DNA from 2 places in the Priestia sp. YIM B13490 genome. Region 1 is predicted to be linked to the other one. Evidence: riboswitches for the same ligand, from Rfam matches in the RefSeq annotation. Region 1 holds a riboswitch; the other holds the start of a gene.
What was found. Region 1 has a riboswitch for S-adenosylmethionine ahead of mtnK (S-methyl-5-thioribose kinase). Riboswitches for the same ligand answer to the same signal wherever they lie in the genome.
Positions count from the first base shown of each region.

Region 2: it holds a riboswitch for S-adenosylmethionine, as region 1 does, so the genes downstream of both, ACFX4R_RS19640 (methionine ABC transporter ATP-binding protein) here and mtnK (S-methyl-5-thioribose kinase) in region 1, are expected to answer to the same signal.

Region 1 covers NZ_JBHZOT010000002.1:287,194-295,140, forward strand. Annotated here, with positions in the region: gene ACFX4R_RS06900 (pyridoxal phosphate-dependent aminotransferase) at 1-827, opposite strand, end outside; gene ACFX4R_RS06905 (carbon-nitrogen family hydrolase) at 940-1,722, shown strand; SAM riboswitch class I at 1,814-1,964, shown strand; gene mtnK (S-methyl-5-thioribose kinase) at 2,100-3,272, shown strand; gene mtnA (S-methyl-5-thioribose-1-phosphate isomerase) at 3,308-4,366, shown strand; gene ACFX4R_RS06920 (hypothetical protein) at 4,501-4,665, shown strand; gene ACFX4R_RS06925 (methylated-DNA--[protein]-cysteine S-methyltransferase) at 4,666-5,169, opposite strand; gene ACFX4R_RS06930 (PAS domain S-box protein) at 5,188-7,344, opposite strand; gene ACFX4R_RS06935 (hypothetical protein) at 7,469-7,717, opposite strand; gene ACFX4R_RS06940 (LutC/YkgG family protein) at 7,840-7,947, opposite strand, start outside.
Region 2 covers NZ_JBHZOT010000006.1:299,218-307,164, reverse strand. Annotated here, with positions in the region: gene sufD (Fe-S cluster assembly protein SufD) at 1-615, opposite strand, end outside; gene sufC (Fe-S cluster assembly ATPase SufC) at 633-1,418, opposite strand; gene ACFX4R_RS19655 (carboxymuconolactone decarboxylase family protein) at 1,658-2,023, opposite strand; gene ACFX4R_RS19650 (MetQ/NlpA family ABC transporter substrate-binding protein) at 2,146-2,982, opposite strand; gene ACFX4R_RS19645 (methionine ABC transporter permease) at 3,000-3,668, opposite strand; gene ACFX4R_RS19640 (methionine ABC transporter ATP-binding protein) at 3,661-4,686, opposite strand; SAM riboswitch class I at 4,818-4,925, opposite strand; gene ACFX4R_RS19635 (thioredoxin family protein) at 5,106-5,405, opposite strand; gene ACFX4R_RS19630 (toprim domain-containing protein) at 5,420-5,770, opposite strand; gene ACFX4R_RS19625 (YusG family protein) at 5,952-6,197, opposite strand; gene gcvH (glycine cleavage system protein GcvH) at 6,277-6,660, opposite strand; gene ACFX4R_RS19615 (arsenate reductase family protein) at 6,796-7,152, opposite strand; gene ACFX4R_RS19610 (acyl-CoA dehydrogenase family protein) at 7,268-7,947, opposite strand, start outside.

The DNA of each region.
Region 1 (7,947 bases):
CCAAAGAGACTGACATACATATGATCTTGAAGAAGATTAATAGCTTCTACTACACTTTCATTTCCTACAGCAAATCCAACTCGCCATCCCGCCATGTTATACGTTTTAGAAAGAGTATAAATTTCAATTCCCGTCTCTTTTGCACCAGGAGTCTGTAAAAAACTGATTGGCTTTTTACCATCAAACCCAATTGCTCCGTAAGCAAAGTCGTGTACCACACAAATATCGTGCTTGGCAGCAAACGCCACGGTGTCTTCAAAAAATTCTGCCGTTGCCACTGCACCAGTAGGATTATTCGGATAGTTTAAAAACATGAGCTTTGCCTGTTCTTTAGCACGTTCACTTATCTCTTCGTATACGGGTAGAAAATGATTTTCAGCCGTGAGAGGCATCACTTCCATCTTGGCTTTTGCAAGCTCTACTCCAGACCAGTAATCAGGATACCCAGGATCCGGAACCAGCACCGTATCTCCAGGATTTAACAAGCACTGCGGGATTTCAACAAGTCCACCCTTTCCGCCAAATAAAATAGCTACTTCTTTTTCAGGATCTACATCAACGCCATATTCTCGTTTATAAAAAGTCGCAACGGCCTCTTTTAAAAACTGGTGCCCCCGAAATGGAGAATACTTATGATGCATAGGATTAGCACTTGCTTTTTGCAGTGTTCCTACAATATGTGAAGGAGTAGGCTGATCAGGATTTCCCTGTCCTAAGTTAATAACGTCGTGCCCTTGGGCCATTACTTTTCCTACCTTGCCCACAAGTGATGCAAAAAATTGTTTTGGTAAACTTTTTAATAGTTCCGATTGCTCAAATTGTTTCATCATCGCACACCTTCTCAAAAAATTCTTGAAATTCTAGTCACAAATAATATATTGTAATACTCAACTTGTAAAGTCATTTTTTTCAACTACTAAAAAAAGGACGGATGATAAAGTGAGTGTAAAAATTACGTGTTTGCAGCTTGATATTGCGTTTGGAAACCCAACTAAAAACCGAAAATATATCGAACAAAAAATGACGGAAGCCCTGAAAGAAAACCCTGATATCCTTGTGCTTCCTGAGCTATGGGATACAGCTTATGATTTGACGCGGCTAGACGAAATTGCAGATGATGAAGGACAGCAAGCCAAGCAATTAATCTCTCAGTTTGCTAAAACGAACGAAGTAAATATTGTGGCAGGTTCGATCGCGAAAAAAACAGAGCAAGGCGTCACGAATACGATGTATATTTTTGACCGAAAAGGTCGTGAAGTATCACAATACAGTAAACTGCACTTATTTAAATTAATGGATGAACACCTGTATTTAGAAGCAGGAACAGCAAAAAATCTTTTTACACTTGAACAGTCACTGTGCGCAGGAGTTATTTGTTACGATATTCGTTTTCCAGAATGGATTCGGGTTCACACTAGCAGCGGAGCAGAAGTCTTGTTTGTTGTCGCTCAGTGGCCGGCTCCAAGACTTGCCCACTGGAAAGCCCTGCTCATTAGCCGTGCAATCGAAAATCAATGCTATGTAATCGCATGTAATCGTGTAGGCCAAGATCCTAATAACACATTTGCCGGACATTCCTTAGTCATCGATCCGTGGGGAGAAATAATCGCTGAAGCTGGCGATAGCGAAGAACTTTTGAGTGCTGAGGTTAACCTGGAACTTGTAAAAGAAATTCGTAAACAAATTCCCGTCTTTACAGATCGCCGTACAGAATTTTATTAATTATGTATTGACAGCCGTTTTTTTGCATGATACGATTTTCACCAGATATCATAAAATATTCAAACAAATCAAAATTGAATAAGTAATCGTACTCTTATCAAGAGTTGGCTGAGGGATTTGGCCCTGTGAAGCCCAGCAACCGACCGTCATTCCATCCTAAGATGGATCACACCCGTAAAACATGTTTTACAAAGGCACGGTGCTAATTCCAACAGAAAGTAATTTTTTCTGGCAGATAAGAGGTTTGAACACTACAATCAAGCCTCTTTCCAACGAAAGAGGCTTTTATATTTTCTAAAATTATAAAAGCCTCCATATATTCTTAAACCTATTAACTTAGTAAACAAATCAGTTTAATAAACTATGGAGGGATTCCGATGTCAACAACAAAAACAGAGAAATATCACCCTTTAACAGAAATTTCAGCAATCAAACTTGTGAAAAAGCTAGGTCTTTTTGATGCCACAGAAGCACTGACTGCCCGTGAAATTGGTGACGGCAACTTAAATCTCGTCTTTCACATCATAAATGATCAAACAAATAAATCCATTATCGTCAAACAAGCGCTTCCCTATGCAAAAGTTGTAGGCGAAAGCTGGCCTCTATCCTTGAACCGTGCCACAATTGAAAGCAATGCGCTCAAGCAATTCGGTGCATTTACGCCAGAACTTGTGCCCGCTGTTTATTACCACGATGAAACGCTTGCTGTTACGGTCATGGAAGACCTGTCTCATTTAACGATTTCTCGAGCCGGACTTATTCAAGGTGAAAGTTATCCTCTGCTCTCACAGCATATCGGTTCTTTTTTAGGACATATTGCGTTCAAAACGTCTGATTTCGCCTTAAAACCTCAGGATAAAAAAGAAGAAGTTGTTAAGTACAGCAACCCCGACTTATGCAATATTACGGAAGATTTAGTTTTTACAGATCCTTTTTTTGATATTGATACAAATGAATTTGAAAAAGCGCTGCGTCCTGATGTAGAAGAATTGTGGAATGATGGTGATGTAAAGCTACAAGCAGCAAAATTAAAATATAAATTTTTAACAAATGCGCAAACGCTAATCCACGGTGATTTACATACAGGCAGCATCTTTGCTAGCAGTCAAGAAACGAAAGTGATTGATCCAGAGTTTGCTTTTTACGGTCCGTTTGGATTCGATTTAGGGCAATTTGTTGCGAATTTATTTTTAAATGCTCTTTCTCGAGAAACAAATCGCGAACCGTTATTTGCACACATTACGAACACATGGAACGTATTCAAAGATACCTTTACTGCGCTTTGGCATTCTGAAAACACTGAACCTTTCGCTAAAGATGAGCGCTTATTACATGAAATTTTAACGCAAACGTGGCAAGATGCTGTTGGATATGCAGGATGTGAAATCATTCGACGTACGATTGGCTTAGCTCACGTGGCGGACTTAGACGAAATTTCTTCAGAGGAAAGAAAAATTAACGCTAAACGTACTGCGTTAAAAATTGGACGCTATTTGCTTCTGCACCAACAAGATGTTTCACCAAATGAATTTGAACATTTACTTCGATAACGAATAATGTACACAATGAAAGGATCGGTATCAGCATGACAAATACACTATCACTTCCGCGCTCAGTGGAATGGAATGAATCATATATTACTTTATTAGATCAGCAGCAGCTTCCTGGCAAAGTTGAATATATTAAGCTGCAAACCATTAAAGACGTATGGGATGCTATCACTACCTTGAAAGTACGCGGAGCTCCTGCAATTGGCATTACGGCGGCTTTTGGTCTTGCTCTTTCTGCGCTTAGCTATGACACAGATTCAGTCAAGGAATTTAACAAAAAACTAGCTCTTGATCAACAGTATTTAGCTAGTTCACGCCCTACTGCCGTCAATTTATTTTGGGCATTGGAGCGCGTAGCGAAAAGCGCTGAATCCGCTTCGTCCGTTAATGAAGCTAAAACAAAAGTTGTTCATGAAGCTATTCAAATTCAAGTAGAAGATGAAGAAACGTGCTACCGAATTGGAGATCATGCTCTTTCTTTATTTAAAAAGAAAGATAAAATCATGACAATATGTAATGCTGGTTCAATTGCTACAGCTTATTACGGAACAGCCTTAGCACCTTTTCACTTGTCTAAGCAGCGCGATATTCCGCTTGAAGTATTTGCCTGTGAAACAAGACCCGTTCTTCAAGGTTCTCGCTTAACAGCCTGGGAACTTCAGCAGTCGGGAGTGGACGTGACGCTGATTACGGATAATATGGCCGCTCATACCATTAAAACAAAAGGAATTAATGGGATTATTGTAGGTGCTGACCGCATTGCAGCAAATGGCGATACGGCTAACAAAATTGGAACATATGGACTTGCTCTTTTAGCGAAAGCATTCGGTATTCCATTTTACGTAGCAGCGCCGCAGTCCACATTTGATTTATCTATTCAAGACGGCAGCAGCATCCCTATTGAAGAACGTTCACCTAAAGAAGTAACGCACATTGGAGATACACAAATTGCTCCAGACGGAATCTCTGTGTACAATCCAGCTTTTGATGTGACGCCAAGCGAACTGATTACGGCCATTATTACAGAGCATGGAATTATCCATTCCCCGTCTTTGGAATCCATTCAAAAAGTTTTACTGCAATCTGCTCAATAAAAAAAGCCGCTGCTATGCGGCTTTTTTTTGTTGAGCACTGGTTTTCACCTGCATTTGTAACACAATTGTAACAGTACTCTCTTCTTTTTCTACATATATTATAGGGGATTCTTTTTGAATAAGGGGGAGTAAATATGAGTTCAGAGCAAAAAACGGATAAAAACAAAGCGCTGAATCGTAAGCAGCACTATCAGCTATTCGATTTATCCAAAGATGAAGAACTAAATTCCCTTCCTTCTCCTCAGCAAATTGACGGTGTTTTTGTGCAGGGAGAAGGCTGGAAATTGGACGGGGAATAGTTATTTTAACTCCAGAGCGCCTTTTGCTACATTTCTTTCAAGCATTAATAGTTTCTCTTTTATATGAGTTTGGGAACCTGCATAACCTGTTAAAGCTCCATTTTTTCCAATCACACGGTGACAAGGTAAAATAATAGGCAGTGGATTTCGACGATTCGCTTGTCCCACAGCCCTTACGGCTTTAGAGCGATTAACAGACTCCGCTACATCACTATAAGACCACGTTTGTCCATAAGGTATACCTTTAAGCGTTAACCATACTTCTTTTTGGAAGTCTGTTCCTTTTATATCCAAAGGCAAATCAAATGTTAACGTGCGCCCTTCAGCATAATCCTGCAGCTGTCGCTTTGCTTCTTTCACATGATGATAATTTTCGTCATGGACAAGTTTTTTAAGCTGCTCGTTATGATCATCGCTATCAAACCAAATATGTTGAACCCCTTTTTCCGAGGCTACAATATAAATTTTCAAATCAGAAAATAAATTCATTTCTCCGTAGTACATATTTTTTATCCTTTCTAATTAAGCTGGAAGAATAACATGAAAAGCTGTGCCTTCTCCTATTTTGCTTTCCACTTCAATTCGCCCTTTATGTTCTTCGATAATTTTATATGAGACCATCAAACCGAGTCCCGTTCCTTTTTCTTTTGTCGTATAAAATGGTTCTCCTAAGCGCTTGATGCGCTCTTCGGGCATTCCGTCTCCTTGATCTCGAATGGAGACCGTCACGTAGTGCGGCTCTGTAGAGTAAACTTCAACAATAATTCTTCCTCCGTTTGACGTGACTTCAATTGCATTTTTAATGACATTTATTAGTACTTGCTTAATTTGGTTCGGCTCGCAGTATACCATTGGCAGCTGAGGAGACACACTTAGTTCAAACTGAATATTTTCTAAAAGCGCTTGAGCATTTAATAAATCAATCGTTTCTTTAACAACCCCAGCTAGATTTTTCTTTTCAAACTTTACGGCCTGTGGCTTAGCGAGTACGAGAAACTCTGTAATAATGGTTTCAATTCTTTTTAATTCGGATTTAATAATATCAAAATAAAGAGAGTGATCTTCTTGAATGCTGCTTTCTAACAGCTGCACAAACCCTTTTAAAGCTGTCATCGGGTTGCGGATTTCATGCGCAATCCCAGCTGCTAACTGGCCGACTACTTGAAGCGTATCCGATTTTCGAATCTGCTCTTGCATTTGATTTCGTTCCGTTACGTCTCTTAAAAGCGTCATATATAGACCTGGCAAGATATCTTTTTTCGTGGAAAATTCGATATTTTTAACTTTTTCGTTCCCCGTAACGTACGTAATCTCTCCTTCTGCTTCCCCTTTTTGCTCAATCGTTTCTTTATGCTCAATGACCGCATCTAAATTCGCTGAAGAAATAAAATCCTCCATGGAGTGCGCACAAATCTCCTCTTTGCTGAGTTCTAGAATATCACAAAGAGAAGAATTTACATCAATAATATTTCGCTTGCCGTCCCACAAAACTAACCCATCGATCGAACCATTAAAAATCTGTCTGAATTTCTCTTCGTTATTCCGAAGCTCCTGTTCGATTTTTGTACGTTCACTGATGTTTCGAAAAATCGTTAAATGGTCTCCTTCTATAATGCCTTTTTTCCCTGTGAATTCCAACTGTTTGATTTCTCCATTTGGCATGTAAAAAGGAAGCTGATTACGAATTTCTCCTTTTGTTTGAAACGTTTGGAGCACCTTTAACGCACTAAAGCTTTTTGTATCGATAAACGTATACAAATTGCTTCCAATTAATTTGTTTAACGGCAGCTCAAATGTACGCGAAGAAGCAAGATTAGCGTTCAAGATTTCACCATCATCTCTCCAAATCAAGATCGCTTCAATCGCATTTTCAAAAATAGCCCTGAAATTTTTTTCGCTTCTCAACAGTTGCTGCTCCATCAGCCGTTTTTCCGTCACGTCTCTCATAATGGACATATAGTATTGACTGTATATATTAGCCGTTGTGGTAAATTCAAAAAAAGTAACGTCTCCATTTTCGAGCCTGATCGGTAGCTCACCGCTTGTCTTTCCTTCTTGATGCAGAGTTCTCCATAATTTTTTCACCTTATAATGATAAGTAGGTTCTACAAGCTCTTCTAATGTTTTGGTTAGAAGCTGTGCTCTTGTATAATTTAATCGTTCGCAAAATGAAGGGTTCGCGTCGATAAGCTGACCCGTTCGATCAAAAATGACAATTCCGTCTACCGCTTCATTAAATACATCCATAAACATATGATGACTAATAAACCGTTCATTTTCCATTATTTTGTGCTGCGTAATATCCCGAAATGTACACACAATAATGCCCGACATGTGACTATGTTTGTGTGAAGTAAATTCAACATGTTTCATCATGCCGCTTCGAAGCGTCATCGCGCCTTCATATTTGAAATAGCTTTCTTCTAAGAGTGCTGGATAATACGCTTCAATCATGTCATACGGAAAATACATCAGAAAATCTTTCATTTGATACGTTAATAGCTCATCCTTTGTTTTTTCAAACAGCCCGCAGGCTGATTCATTTGCATTTATAACTTGAAAATACTCATCAAATACGACAATGGCATCTAATACGTCATTAAAAATAGCTCGTAGCTGCTGTAATTCACCTTGCTGCTTTTGCTCAGCTTCAGATGTTAATTCTCTGTGTGGTGACATGCTCATTGCTCCTTTCTTTTGCACTTCCCATTTCCCCACCTTTTATCTATAGACTTAGTATTCTACAAGATTTGCTTTTTACCTTTTTAAAATTAGCCACGTTTATTCAAAATGCGACATTTCTTCACATTATCCCGCTATTTAGAAATGGAGCATGAATAAAAGAGGCTGAGACATAACAAAATGAATCCAATCTAAAGACGAACAAATGAGATGCATGAGCTAGCTGAACCGCTTGTGACACCGCAGTTGATTTCCGTGCAAGACTTCGCTTTCCGCGGGCGGACGGTGAGCCTCCTCGTCGCTTCTGCTCCTGCGGGGTCTCATCTGTTCCGCTTTTCCCGCCGGAGTCTTCGCCTTGCCCTCCAATCAACTGCTAGAAGGAATGAAACAGCTAAAACCTATGCTCAACATAACAAAGAAAACGAACCGTGAATCAAACATGTTGATTCACGGTTCGTTTTTCACTTCGGCTAAAATACGTTTGTCCCAGTCTCATCGATCATTCACTACAATATAAGTGGCTTGAATAGGTCCATGCACGCCAACGACTAAATTCATTTCAATATCGGCTGAATTGCTCGGTCCCGTAATAAAGTTAAT
Region 2 (7,947 bases), on a different contig from region 1:
AATGTAGTTTTCTACATATGTTACTGAGCTGTTGTCTTCAGCTACAACAATCACATGGTTGAATAAAGCAGCTTCTTCATCTTCACGGACAAATACAGCTTGAAGCGGCTCTTGTACTTCTACATTTTTAGGAACGTACACGAATACACCGCCGTTTAATAACGCTGCGTTTAATGCAGTTAAACGGTGCTCATCTACTTTAACTCCGTCTTTCATGAAGTACTTCTCGACAAGGTCGCTATGCTCTTTAGCAGCTGTTTGAATATCTGTAAAGATAACGCCTTGAGACTTTAGCTCTTCTGTTAATGTTGAATATGCAGCTGTTTGGTCACGCTGAACATATAGATTTTTAACAGCTTCTGTATCAATCAATGCTTTAACCACTTCTGGAAGCTCGTCTACAGATGAGATTGTGCTTGCCTGTGAAGTGTGCTTGTCAAATGCAGTAAAGTTCCATTTCGAAATGTTTGTTTTATCTGGCTTTGGAAGTGCAAGATCTTCTGCTTTCGCAAGAGCTTGTAAGCGAAGATCTAGCAGCCAACTTGGTTCATTAGCTTCTTTTGAAAAGCTGCTGATGTACTCTTGATCAAATGGTAATTTCGTATCAATAGTCATAGAGATCCTCCTAACTCTTAAGCTTCTTGCTCTACAGTTTCGTCTTCAATACCTAATTCTTGTTTGATCCAATCATAACCTTCTGCCTCTAGACGCTGTGCTAATTCTGGTCCGCCTGATTTTACAACGCGACCTTGCATCATAACGTGAACTTTATCTGGTGTAATGTAGTTTAGTAAACGTTGGTAGTGAGTAATCATTAAGCAACCAAACTCGCTGCCGCGCAGTTCATTAATACCTTTTGATACAACTTTTAACGCATCGATATCTAAACCAGAGTCGATTTCATCTAAAATTGCAATTCCTGGTTGAAGCATCATTAATTGCAGAATTTCATTACGTTTCTTCTCACCGCCAGAGAAACCTTCGTTTAGGTAACGCTGAGCCATGTCTTGATCCATCTCTAAGAAATCCATGTTTTTGTCTAATTGACGGATGAATTTCATTAGTGAAATTTCTTCGCCTTCTTCACGACGAGCATTAATTGCTGAACGTAAGAAGTCAGCATTTGTTACCCCGCTGATTTCACTTGGATATTGCATAGCTAGGAATAGACCTGCACGAGCGCGCTCATCTACTTCCATCTCAAGTACATCTTCGCCGTCTAGCGTGATGCTTCCTTGTGTAACCTCGTATTTAGGATGTCCCATGATTGCTGAAGATAATGTTGATTTACCAGTACCGTTTGGTCCCATGATTGCATGGATTTCGCCGCCCTTAACTTCTAAATTAACACCTTTTAAAATTTCTTTACCTTCAATTGCAACATGAAGATCTTTAATTGTTAAAGTTGACCCTGCCATATTAAAACCTCCAGTTATAGACGTATATAGTAAAAAACGATATACCTATATCTTTTTAATTATTCTCATTTTATTCTCATTACAATCTTATAACAAATGAAAACTTATAGCAACCTTTTGACCCAAAAGGTTTTAAACCATTATGTACGTTTTTCAAGACTAAATCCACTCATAAAAAAGTTGCCTTAAAAGACTCCATAGAGCCTTCTAAGACAAGCTTTTTTACCCGCTTTATTTACTTAGTGCGTATGACTAGTCAGTTCTGAAATACACTCTTGGACAAGCGTAACGGACTGACTCATCGCTGCGCCTCCGCCAAATGCTGCTGACACTCCGCATGCTTCTAAAATTTCTTGCTCAGTTGCGCCTTGATCGATGCAGCCTTTTGTATGATAAATCATACAGTACTCGTCTTGAGCTACTACGCTGATTCCTAGCGCGATTAACTGCTTTTCTTTTTTAGAAAGAGAACCTTCTCCAAAACATGCTTCAGTAAACGCATTAAACGTTTTTGTTACTTCCGGCAATTTTTCGCTAAATTTCCCAACACCCATTTTATAATCATGAAGTGCTTGCTCAGTTGAATGACGTGCTTCTTGCTGCATAACGTCAGCTCCCATCATCAGTAAAGTTTTCACGGTTAGTATGCGTGAGAAAAATAAGAGTTATTCGTTTTCCCGCATACAAAAAAAGCACTTGCCCAGAGTGGGCAAGCGCTTTTCTTCTATTATTTATTTACCGGCAGTACTCCGCCTTTGTATTTTTCTTTAATGTAGTCTTGAATTTCTTTAGAGTGAAGAACTTTCACTAAAGCTTTCACTGTATCTTTATTTTCGTCGCCTTTGTGAACCGTAATGATGTTTGCATAAGGGTTATTTTCTTTGCTTTCCACTGCGATTGGATCTTTTACTGGATCTAAACCAGCATCAATAGCATAGTTAGCATTGATAACAACAGCGTCACCTTCATTATTTTTGTACATTTGAGGTAGCAATCCGCCTTCAACATCGGCTTTAAATTTTAAATTCTTCGGGTTTTCTACGATATCTTTAATTTGTGCATCTGTTTTCTTTACGCCTGGTTTTAATTTGATTACGCCGGCTTTTTCAAAAATCGATAAAATACGTCCTTGCTCTGCTACTGCATCACGCATAATAACTGTGCCGTTTTTCGGAAGATCTTTTAAGCTTTTGTATTTTTTAGAGTAGATACCGATTGGTTCAATGTGAATGGCACCGGCACTTACAAAATCATACCCTTTTTCACCCTTGTGATCTTTCAGCACTGAATTCATATAAGGAACGTGCTGGAAGTAGTTTGCATCAATTTCATTGTTTGCAAGAGCTGTGTTCGGTAAGATGTAATCTTGGAATTTTTTAATTTCTAAGTCGATTCCTTGTTTTTCTAAAATCGGTTTTGCTTGTTCTAAAATTTCAGCATGAGGCGTATTAGATGCACCCACAACAATTTTCTTTTCATCTTTTGATCCATTGTTAGATCCACATGCAGCTAATCCTACTACTAGCGCAGATGTTAGTGCTAAAGCCGAAAGCCATTTTTTCATAATAAATAATCCTCCCTTTATCTTTTATCAATTTTTGCAGTAATCGCATCTCCAATAAGTTGGATAATAAATACAATAATCAAAATTAAGATCGTAGCAGCTAGCGTTACATCATTATGACTGCGCTGGAATCCTTCTAAATATGCAAGATTCCCAAGACCTCCAGCTCCAATCACACCCGCCATTGCCGTATAGCCGACTAGCGCAATCGTTGTTACCGTCAAACCAGAAATTAAAGCTGGCAGCGATTCAGGTAACAGCACTTTAAAGATAATAGTGCTTGTTGTTGCTCCCATTGATTTAGCAGCTTCAATAACACCTTTATCAATTTCACGCAGACCAATTTCTACAAGACGCGCATAAAATGGTGCTGCTCCCACAATTAAAGCAGGTAACGCTGCATTAGCGCCTAAAATACTTCCTACCAATGCTTTGGTAAATGGAATCAGTAAAACAATTAAAATAATGAATGGAATGGAACGAAAGATATTTACAACTGCTGACACAATGGCATATAAAGGTTTGTTTTGCCAGAGCTGTCCTTTGGACGTTAAAAATAAAAGCAAGCCCAATAAAATACCTAGAACAAACGTGGCTATAACTGAAATAGCCGTCATATATAGTGTTTCATTTGTCGCTTGAATAAAATCATCTAAAATAACGTTCGGAAATAGTTTCTCAAGCATTTGTCATTACCTCCACTTCTACCTGCTGCTCATGAATGTATGCAATGACTTTTTCAACTTCTGTTAATTCTCCGTCTAAATGAACGAACAACGTCCCGTATGAACCTGTTTGTGTATGAGAAATCTTTCCTTGCAAAATATTAATCGTTACATCAAACTGTTTTAAAATCGTTGTAATGAGCGGTTGCTCTGCTTTTCCGCCAACAAACGTAAGCTGAATAATTTGCCCGCTTGGATATAACCCCTGTACTTGTTCAATTGTTTCAAACGTTTCTTCTGGTTCAGAAATCTGTTGAACGAACCGTTTTGTAATCGGCTGCTTAGGTTTTCTGAATACTTCTAGCACTTGTCCTTCTTCTACCACTGCCCCATTTTCCATAACGGCTACCCGATGACAAATTTTACGAATAACATGCATTTCATGAGTAATCAATACAATGGTTAACCCTAGCTTCTCATTAATATCTACTAACAGATCTAAAATGGAATCTGTCGTTTGAGGATCAAGCGCTGATGTTGCTTCATCACACAGCAATACTTTTGGGTTATTGGCTAGCGCTCGAGCAATACCAACACGCTGCTTTTGTCCACCGCTAAGCTGTGATGGATAAGCATTTTCACGCCCTTCAAGCCCGACTAACTTGATAAGCTCGTCTACTCGTTTCATTCTTTTTTCTTTTGAGATCCCTGCTATTTCTAACGGAAAAGCAATATTTTCTCGCACCGTACGCGACCACAAGATATTAAAGTGCTGAAATACCATACTAATTTCTTGTCTAGCTTTTCTGAGTTTTCCGCCTTTAATTTTTCCAATATCATTACCTGCTACTTCGACCGTTCCTGTCGTTGGTGTTTCTAACCCGTTTAGCAAGCGAATTAAAGAACTTTTCCCCGCTCCGCTATAACCAATAATTCCGTAAATTTCACCTTGGTTAACGGTTAGATTCACATTATCAACAGCTGTTATTTGACCACTTTTGGCCTGATAAATTTTTGTAACGTCTGTTAATGTAATCATATTTCTTCACCTTCTTTAGTAAAAACTTAATTATGTTAGGTTGCCCTATAGGATGAAAAAGCCGTAAAACAATTTTCCCCATCAAAAAAGCCTCTCTGCGCATGACAGAAAGGCTCGATATTTAATCCTTTCTCTCATCTTTCAAAGCACATAGCTTTGCAGGAATTGGCACCATTTCAGTTAGTCTGACGGTTGCCGGGTTTCACAGGGCTCAGTCCCTCCACCTCTCTTGATAAGAGTTCGCAACAATTATTTTGTTTTTGGGAAATATTCATTCATTTATGAACATTCATGAGTGTGATTTTAGCATGTGTCAGATAGGCTGTCAACAGGTTTTGTTCTTGGGATAATATCCCAAGATTCCAACAGCCCCAACGGTTCACTCTCTTTCAATTTCTTCATTTTAAACAAACGTTTGATTATCGAAGCTCTTCAAGTACGTGCTCGATGGAATGAAACGCATAGAGTTTTTTTACCATTTCGCCATTTTTCACTTCAATCAAACAAGGTACACTTTCAATTGAAAATATTTCTGCTTTTGAAGGCATATAATTTAAATTGCTCATTCCGATGGTCACACCGGGCAGCATCGCTTCTGCTACGGTTAACATTTTTTTTGCCAGCTGACATGTCCCGCAAAAAGGTGTATGGAAAAAGATAAACGTTCTTTGTCCTTCTTTTAACTGATCTTCAAGCTGTTTTTCGCTCCATTCTTGCATGTTGCTCATTCCTTTTATGTTAAAAATTCTGCATTAACATCGATATTGGCACTCAGTAATACTGTTGCTATGTGATGTCTAGGGGCGGCAGCAACCTCTCGGTACATTTTATCAATATATAGATGCTCTGCTTCCGGAAGCTCTCGTTTAAATTGTTTTCTTAGCTTATTCCCTGAATCATCAGAGTCAACAAGTATGTATACCTCTTTGTTAAACGTACAGTCAATAATTTCATCCAGCTTTGATAAACTAATCGTACCGTTTGTACAGATAATTTCAATTGGTTCTCGAATGATATCTTGGATACGCTTTTTATCTGATTTTCCTTCGACAATAATTACTTTTTCAATTTCAATTAGCCCCATTTTCATCACCCATAATCGTCAGTTGTATAGTAACATCATTTCTTTATGCTATACAATATTCGTTAATGTATCACAGTTCACCTGTTTTTTAAAAGAAATTTGCAAGAAAGAACTGTTTTAAAAAGCAGCTTAGGCCATATTGTTTCCATAAGACAAGAAAAACAGTGGCAGTTGCCACTGTTTAGCACCATCCTGCTTCTTCGTCGCAGTCTGTATATTTTTGCGTTTCACCTTGTTTTTGTACATCCGTATATTGATAGAACTTATTATTTTCTTGCGAATAACCTTCTTCAAAGCGGTATTCATTGCCGCTTGTTCCGTAACTAACTTCACCAATTGGCTGCTTATCAACATATAATTTCATACCGCCGTCATGAAATTTAGCTGTAACGCGATCTGTAACGTCCATTTTTTGTTTTTCAAACATAAAAAGACACTCCTTTAGCTTGTTTACTAATAGAGTGTCCAGTCAAAAACTTTTCATAAAGACAATTTATGGAGGAATATTATCCTTCGTTTGTCATTTCTTCGTATTGCTCTGCTGTCATTAGCTTATCTACTTGAGAAGCATCAGACGGTTTGATTGTAATCATCCATGCTTCTTCGTATGGAGATTCATTAACAAGTTCAGGGCTATCGCTTAAGTTGTCGTTTACTGCTACAACTTCACCGCTAATTGGTGCGTAAAGCTCAGAAACTGTTTTTACTGATTCAACGCTGCCAAACGGCTCGTCAGCTTCTACTGTTGCTCCTACTTCTGGCAGTTCAACGAATACGATGTCGCCAAGCTCAGCTTGAGCGAAATGCGTAATACCTACGCGGACAACGTCTCCTTCTGTTTTTACCCATTCATGCTCTTCAGAATAACGCAAATCTTTTGGTGTACTCATCTTAATCCCTCCAAAATATGTATCGTAATTTGTTTATATAAAAAGCGCCTTCAACGTGGAGAACACTTTCTACAACCTAAAATAACTTCCTATTAACAGTGTAACGTAAAAGGTAAAAATTTTCTATTTGAAAACTTACTTCCACACGTCCTCAAACTGCTCTTCTTTGAAACCAAGCGTTACTTTTTGTCCATCTGTTAGCAGCGGACGCTTAATTAACATGCCATCTGACGCAAGAATCGACAGAAGTTCATCTTCACTCGCACTGCTTACTTTATCTTTAAGTCCTAATTCGCGATATTTTTTACCGCTTGTATTAAAGAATTTTTTTAATTCTAAGCCGCTGTTCTGATAATAAGATTGCAGCTGCTCTTTTGTTGGCGGGTTTTCTACAATATGGATTTCTTCATACGCTACTCCGTTATCATCCAGCCTCTTCTTGGCTTTTCGGCACGTACCACACTTTGGATATGAATAAAAAAATAATGACATTTCGTCAACCACCCTTTATTTTAAGCTTTTTTCGTATTTTAACACATCCTTTATCATTTACCTAGATAGAGGCTTCTTAAACAAAAAGGAGCTCGTAAAACGAGCTCCTTTTCCCTTAAACTGTGAACTTCTCTACTTCTAGGAGCGTTTTTGCAATCTCGCGCTTTACACTAATTACATTAATTGGTGTATAGCGAGTTAACTTGCGAAGAGACGAAAGCATGACTCTAAGCGTATCACCTTGTTCAACGCCAATTAACGTTTCCTTTGCATCTGCTTCAATTCGATTAAATGCTTCTTGGCAAAATACTTGCGTATATTTTACCTTCAAGCTGTTTTGATCTGCACCTGTTTTGGAAATCGCTTTTTCAGTACGTAAAACAGTGGATTCCATTGCATATACGTTACTAATCATATCGGAAATATTAACGAGAATTTCTTGTTCTTTCTCTAACTCTTTCCCATACTTCTGTGCAGCTAGACCTAAAAGCAAGAGCGCAATTTTCTTTCCATTTTGCACAAGCATTTTTTCTTGATCTAACGGCTCATTTCCTACTTCCTGCGGCATAAGCATCATCAATTCTTCTTGAAGCGTTTGTGCTTTTTGAAGCAGCGGAAGCTCTCCTTTTAGCGCTTTGCGTAAATATGTGCCTGGTACTAAGAGTCGATTAATTTCATTTGTTCCTTCAAAAATACGGTTAATGCGGGAATCACGATACAGGCGCTCAATTTCATACTCACTCATAAAACCATAGCCTCCGTGAAGCTGGACGCCTTCATCTACGATGTAGTCAA